DNA from 2 places in the Rhodoferax sp. BAB1 genome. Region 1 is predicted to be linked to the other one. Evidence: predicted binding sites of a transcription regulator. Region 1 holds the regulator's gene; the other holds the start of a gene.
What was found. The regulator HrcA, encoded in region 1, represses chaperone genes, less so after heat shock. The targets are predictions, from matches to a motif close to TTAGCACTCNNNNNNNNNGAGTGCTAA.
Positions count from the first base shown of each region.

Region 2: the regulator HrcA is predicted to act here: its motif matches at 1,928-1,954, upstream of groES (co-chaperone GroES).

Region 1 covers NZ_CP054424.1:397,164-400,568, forward strand. The annotation lists gene HTY51_RS02010 (NAD kinase) at 1-762, opposite strand, end outside; gene hrcA (heat-inducible transcriptional repressor HrcA) at 791-1,795, shown strand; tRNA gene HTY51_RS02020 (tRNA-Ile) at 1,820-1,896, shown strand; gene HTY51_RS02025 (hypothetical protein) at 1,953-2,957, opposite strand; gene HTY51_RS02030 (alpha/beta hydrolase) at 3,034-3,405, opposite strand, start outside.
Region 2 covers NZ_CP054424.1:2,853,626-2,857,030, forward strand. The annotation lists gene HTY51_RS13735 (hypothetical protein) at 1-637, opposite strand, end outside; gene HTY51_RS13740 (sialidase family protein) at 647-1,732, opposite strand; gene groES (co-chaperone GroES) at 2,043-2,333, shown strand; gene groL (chaperonin GroEL) at 2,394-3,405, shown strand, end outside.

The DNA of each region.
Region 1 (3,405 bases):
GGACTGCATGTCGAAGTTGGCAATGGCTTCGCGATCCGAAGCGATCTCGATGGCCACCTCGGACTGGCTGGACAGCACGATGGGGCGGTTGGACAGGGTATGCGGCGCGATCGGCGCCAGCACCCAGCCGGCGATCGCCGGATGCAGGATGGGGCCGCCGGCTGACAGCGAGTAGGCCGTGGAGCCGGTCGGGGTGGCGATGATGAGGCCATCGGCGCGCTGGTTGGCCACGAAGTGGCCGTCCACCTCGACGCGCAGCTCCACCATGCCCGAGGAGTTGCCCCGGTGCACCACCACGTCGTTCATGGCCAGGGTATCGAACACGCAGTTGCCCTGGCGCAGCACGCGGGCGTGCATGAGCTGGCGCTGCTCCTCTTCGTATTCGCCCTGCAGCATGGGCGGCAGCACGGTCTCGAAGCTGCCGAAGGGGATGTCGGTCATGAAACCCAGGCGGCCGTGGTTGATGCCGATCAGCGGCACGCCGGAACTGGCCAGCTTGCGGCTGATGCCCAGCATGGTGCCGTCGCCGCCCACCACCAGGCCCAGGTCGCACTGCTGGGCTATGGCGGCCAGATCCAGCACCGGGTAGCCCTCCAGGCCGGCATTGGTCGCGGTCTGCTCTTCCACCACCACGGCGCAACCCTGCGTTTGCAGGAAGGCGGCAATGTCGGCCAGCGCCGGGCGCGCGCGGCTGCCCTGGCTACCGCCGGCGACGGTCTGGTACTTGCCAATCAGGGCCACCTGGCGGAATCTGGAGTTCATTCGCAAATTACATCATTAAAATGATCCCATGCTCGATGACCGCGCCAAGTTGTTGCTCAAAACGCTGGTGGAACGCTACATTGCCGAAGGGCAACCCGTCGGCTCGCGTACGCTCTCGCGTGCCTCCGGTCTGGAGCTGTCCCCGGCGACCATCCGCAACGTGATGTCCGACCTGGAGGAGCTGGGCCTGATTGCCAGCCCGCACACCTCGGCCGGGCGCGTGCCCACGGCGCGTGGTTATCGCCTTTTCGTCGACACCATGCTCACCGCCCAGCGCGAGCAGATCACCGCACCCAGCCTGGTGCCGGACCAGCCGCAGAAGGTCATCTCCAGCGCCGCCAACCTGCTGTCCTCGCTCTCGCAGTTCGTCGGTGTGGTCATGTCGCCGCGTCGCTCCTCGGTGTTTCGCCACATCGAGTTCCTGCGCCTGGGCGAACGCCGTATCCTGGTCATCCTGGTTTCGCCCGAGGGCGACGTGCAGAACCGCGTCATCTTCACCGAGACCGATTATTCGCCTTCGCAGCTGGTCGAGGCCTCCAACTACCTCAACGCCCACTACATGGGCCTGACGCTGGAGCAGGTGCGCGAGCGCCTGCAGGGCGAGGTGGACACACTGCGCGGGGAGATCGCCAAGTTGATGCAGGCCGCCGTGACCGTGGGCACCGAGGCCATGACGCAGCCGCAGGACGAGGTGGTGATCTCCGGTGAGCGCAACCTGCTGGCCGTCTCCGATTTTTCCAGCGACATGGGCCACCTGCGCCGGGCGTTCGACCTGTTCGAGCAGAAGGCGCAGTTGATGCGCCTGCTGGACATCGCCGGCCAGGCCGAGGGGGTGCGCATCTTCATCGGCGGCGAAAGCCAGGTGGTGCCCTTCGAGGAACTCTCCGTGGTCAGCGCCCCCTACGAGGTGGATGGCCAGGTGGTGGGCACGCTGGGCGTGATCGGCCCCACGCGCATGCCCTACGAGCGCATGATCCAGATCGTGGACATCACGTCCAAGCTGCTGGGCAATGCCCTGAGCCACCACAAGTAGGCCCTTACAATCACGCCTTCGGTCGGGGCGTTAGCTCAGTTGGTTAGAGCAGGGGACTCATAATCCCTTGGTCGCTGGTTCGAGCCCAGCACGCCCTACCATTTGTACAGAGGAGAACGGCGGTCAAACGTCCGGTCCACGTCCACTGTATCCGGCCCTAGCGTAGCAGTTGCGTTGCAGGAATGGGGCACTTGAATTGGCTGTCGGCAGTCATGCGGCAAGCCATGGCGAAGAAGCCCCCGGTCCGGTCGCAGGCCTTGTAGGCGGCCACCAGCTGGACGCATTCGGTCGGCATGTTGTCTGCGCTGGGTGCCGTGGCGGCCACCGGTTGCGCTGCTGCCGCAGCGGCTGCGGCAGCAGCGGCACGCTGCCTGCTCGCCTCGGCCTCGGCTTGTGCGGCTGCTTGCGCAGCCCTGGCGCTCGCCTCGGCCTTGGCGGTCGCTTCCCGGGAGGCCTGGGTGCTGCGTTGCATCGCGGCGACCAGGCGATCATGAACCCGCATCTGCTTCAGGATCTTGAGTTCTTCCGAGCTGAAGTCCTTGTACATGGCGCTGCTGGCCAGTATCCGTTTCTCGACCGTCGTGATGCTGGCGGGGCTTTTGGCCTGTTGCTGGATGTCCCTGACGCGCAGACCTTGCGGACCGGTCCATGACAGACGCTCCGATACGGTCAGGTTGTCGGAGAAGCCGGGATACATCCCCAGCAGTCGCTCCAGCGCTGCATCGCGCGCCTGGTTGTCCTTGGGAAGCTGCGAGGCCATGTGGGCATACACCTCGCTACGGATCGGTGTCTCCGGGTAGGCTTTCAGGAACTCATCGCCGGCTTCGACGGTGCCGCGCGCTGCATAGGGCGCGAACTCCGCGGCGGTGCCGACCGGCTTCGGGCGCATGAAGAAGTGGAGGTTCACCGGGGTGCCCCAGGCCGAAGTGGGTTGCTGGATGATTTCAGAGTCGTGATAACCCGGCTTCCTGGCCATGAAATACTGGTTGGACCAGTATTTCGAGGCGTAGGCCACTTCATAAAACGGCGCCTTGATGTAGAAGGCCATTTTGTCGGGTGACGGTCCCTTGTAGACATCGATGTCGGGCACGTTCGACTGGATCATGTAGGTGGTCGTCTGCGGTGTCGTCGCGCAGCCGGCCAGCGCGGCCAGCAGCAGCACGGCGCTTAAAACCCGTCCCAAGCCCAGCAATTCAATCCAGGTTTTTCCAGAATTCAAGACAGTCTCCCGTGGTTGGTTAAAGTTTGGTGGCAAGCTGTCGCAGCTCGGTGAGTGCGTCGTCCCTGCTGCGCTCCACCCGTGAGGGCAAGGGCCGGTCAGTATAGAGGGCCCATGTCACGACATCGTCCCAGACGACAGCCCGCTGCAGGTCACGCTGCAGCATGTGATAGCCGTTGGGGTAGAGGGCAAAACGAAAATGATGCATGTCCTGCGCGGGCATGGCTTCGAGCAGGCCGATCAGCGGTTTCTTGGGGATGACCTCATCCCGGATGCCGTAGAGAATCAAGGTCCGATGCCGCAGCCGGGTGACGGCACTGCGGGCCCGGTCCATGAGATCGGTCAAACCGTACAGCCCGTCGATACGCGTTTCCTTGATGACCAGGGGATC
Region 2 (3,405 bases), 1.4 Mb from region 1:
GCAAGTGGCGCCGCAGCCAGTCCACCTGGAGCAGCAGCCAGAACCAGGGGTCCAGCACCGCATCCCAGACATTGCCGCTGGGCAGACGCATAAGCACATGCAGCAACAGCGCAGTCACCAGCAGACCGGACAGGGTTGCGTTGCCGCGCAGCAGCCACGGCAGACAGGCCAGCAGCACCAGCGCCCCCAGCGTCAGCGGTGCAAAACCCCATGCATACAGGCTCAGCGGCAACAGGGCAAAAGTGTCGAGCAGCAGGGCCCAGCCCAGCAGAACCAGGGCCGGCGTCCCGAAACGCAAGCTCTCGAACCCACTGGCACCCGGTGTCTGCGGTCGGTAGTATCGCAACAGCACCCAGGCGCACAACAGCGCCAGCAAGCCGCTCGGTGCACGAAACGCCAGGCCCAGCCAGAAGGCGGGCGACAGCCCGCCGGGCAGCAGGCAGCAGAGCAGCAGGAGCGGCGGCAGCCAGCGCTGTAGGCCCATCGGGTTCAGCCCGCGGTGGCGCAGCAGCACGAGCGCCAGGACGGCCAGCACCAGTCCCCAGGCCAGCCCCAGGTAGAGACGACCCGCCAGCGGGGCGGGCAATGCACTCACCTGCGTTGACAGCAGGGCAGTGGACAGCTGACTCAGTTCCATCAACCGGTCCTAGGGTGCCACCGGCACAAAAATGTAGCGCTGCCAGGCAATCGCCTGGCGTTGCTCGGTGTAACTGACCCATAGGCTATCGTCGGCCCAGGCCATGGAGGGGTAGGACATCTCGCTGCCCGCCGGGGCCTGTGCCAGCGTTTCCAGCACCGTCCACTCCAGGCCATCGCGCGACTGGCTCAACACCAGTTGCGCCCGGGATTCGGCGCGCGGGTTATGCGCCAGGAACATCAGCTCAGGCCGCAGCGCCAGGCCCGCCACGGCAGCGTCGGGGTTGGCGGGTCCGGGGTCGGGCAGGTCCAACCAGCTGCGCCCGCCGTCGCTAGTCTGCACCGCGCGCAGCTTTCGGTCCGTGCGGTTGTCGCGCAGCAGGGCCAGCCATTCGGTCTCGCTGCGTGCGAGCAAGGTGGGTTGCAGCAGGTCGCGGCGCTGCGACATGCGCGTCAAACCGCGAAACTCACCGGCCGCATCAAAGCGCAGGGCCACGGGGTACTTCACACCGATTTCGAAATACACCGGCAGGACCATGCCGCCATCAGCCAGCGGCAAGGGCATGGCGCGCACCAGGTGGCTGGTGTTCCAAAGCCAGGACAGGGGCAAGGTGCGCAGCGGCACAAAAGGCTGTTGCGCAGCGTCCTGGCGCAAATGCAGGATACGCCCGGCCGCCCAGCCGCCCAGGCCCGTGGCCACCACAAACAGATGGGTACGCCCCTGGCCATCGCGCCAGGCCACCGGGTTACCGATGCGCCGCAGGCCATGGCCCAATTGCGCGGCGGCAGCGTGCCGATTCACCACATAAGTGGCCGGAGTCCACTGCTGGGTGGCGCGCTCGAACTGGGAAAAGGCAATCTGTACGTCCGCCCCGCTTTCGCGGGAACCGGCAAACCAGTAGGCCTGCACGGCCGCCGCATGGCCCGCCGGCATGGCCAGCAAGGAGCTGGCATGGGCTGCGGGCGTGTTCGGCGGCATGGGAATACGGCCGGCCGCCTTCAGGGCCAGCAGCGCCGGTGCCGGTGCGCCCGCCACCGGCCGGACGGCTTGTGCCGCTGGCAATGCCCCCCCGCACCACCACAGATCCACGGCCATGACGGCCAAGCCGAGGGCCAGGGCAAGCAGCCAGTAGCTGAGACGCGGTCTTGCAGGCCTGGGATTCGACGTATCAGTCACGAATAAGCGTGGAAAACGGAACGTTGTCGGGAGGAAGCAGCCCCGCAGTGTAGCGAATCCCCTCCGCCCCCCCCCAGGCGGCCGATCTTGAAACAGGGCAAAAAAGCCTTATGATTAGCACTCGTTGGATTCGAGTGCTAACACCTCGAGTTCAAGACAAGTTAATGAGCACTAACTTTTGGTGCTCGCTTATTTTGCTAACCCTGTTTCTAACTGTAGGAGATACCTGATGAAACTGCGTCCTCTGGCCGATCGCGTGATTGTCAAGCGCGTTGAAAACGAAACCAAGACCGCCTCCGGCATCGTCATCCCCGACAGCGCCGCCGAGAAGCCGGACCAGGGCGAAGTCCTGGCTGTGGGCCCCGGCCGCAAGAACGACAAGGGCGAGATCATCGCCATGAACGTCAAGGTCGGCGACCGCGTCCTGTTCGGCAAGTACAGCGGCCAGACCGTCAAGGTCGGCGGCGACGAACTGCTGGTCATGAAGGAAGAAGACCTGTTTGCTGTTGTCGAGAAGTAAATCGCAACGCGATTGATCCATCCGACTTAATCGTTTGAACTTGAATCTGGAGTAATACACATGGCAGCTAAAGACGTAATTTTCGGCGGTGAAGCACGTGCCCGCATGGTCGAAGGCGTGAACATCCTGGCCAACGCGGTCAAGGTAACCCTGGGCCCCAAGGGCCGTAACGTGGTGCTCGAGCGCTCTTTCGGCGCCCCCACCGTGACCAAGGACGGTGTGTCCGTGGCCAAGGAAATCGAACTGAAGGACAAGCTGCAGAACATGGGCGCGCAGATGGTCAAGGAAGTTGCTTCCAAGACCAGCGACAACGCCGGTGACGGCACCACCACCGCCACCGTGCTGGCCCAGGCCATCGTGCGCGAAGGCATGAAGTACGTGGCCGCCGGCATGAACCCCATGGACCTGAAGCGCGGCATCGACAAGGCCGTGACGGCCCTGATCGAGCAGCTGAAGAAGGCTTCCAAGCCCACCACCACCTCCAAGGAGATCGCCCAGGTCGGCTCCATCTCCGCCAACAGCGACGTCAGCATCGGCGAGATCATCGCCAATGCCATGGACAAGGTCGGCAAGGAAGGCGTGATCACCGTGGAAGACGGCAAGTCCCTGCAGAACGAACTCGACGTCGTCGAGGGCATGCAGTTCGACCGTGGTTACCTGTCGCCCTACTTCATCAACAACCCCGAGAAGCAGGCCGCCCTGCTGGACAACCCCTTCGTGCTGCTGTACGACAAGAAGGTGTCCAACATCCGTGACCTGCTGCCCACGCTGGAGCAGGTTGCCAAGGCCGGCCGGCCGCTGCTGATCATTGCCGAGGACGTCGAGGGCGAAGCCCTGGCGACTCTGGTGGTCAACACCATCCGCGGCATCCTGAAGGTCGTGGCCGTCAAGGCTCCGGGCTTCGGCGACCGTCGCAAGGCCATGCTGGAAGACATCGCCATCCTGACCGGCGGCAAGGTCATCGCTGAAGAAGTGGGCCTGACCCTCGAGAAGGTGACCCTGGCCGATCTGGGCCAGGCCAAGCGCATCGAGGTGGGCAAGGAAAACACCATCATCATCGACGGCAACGGCG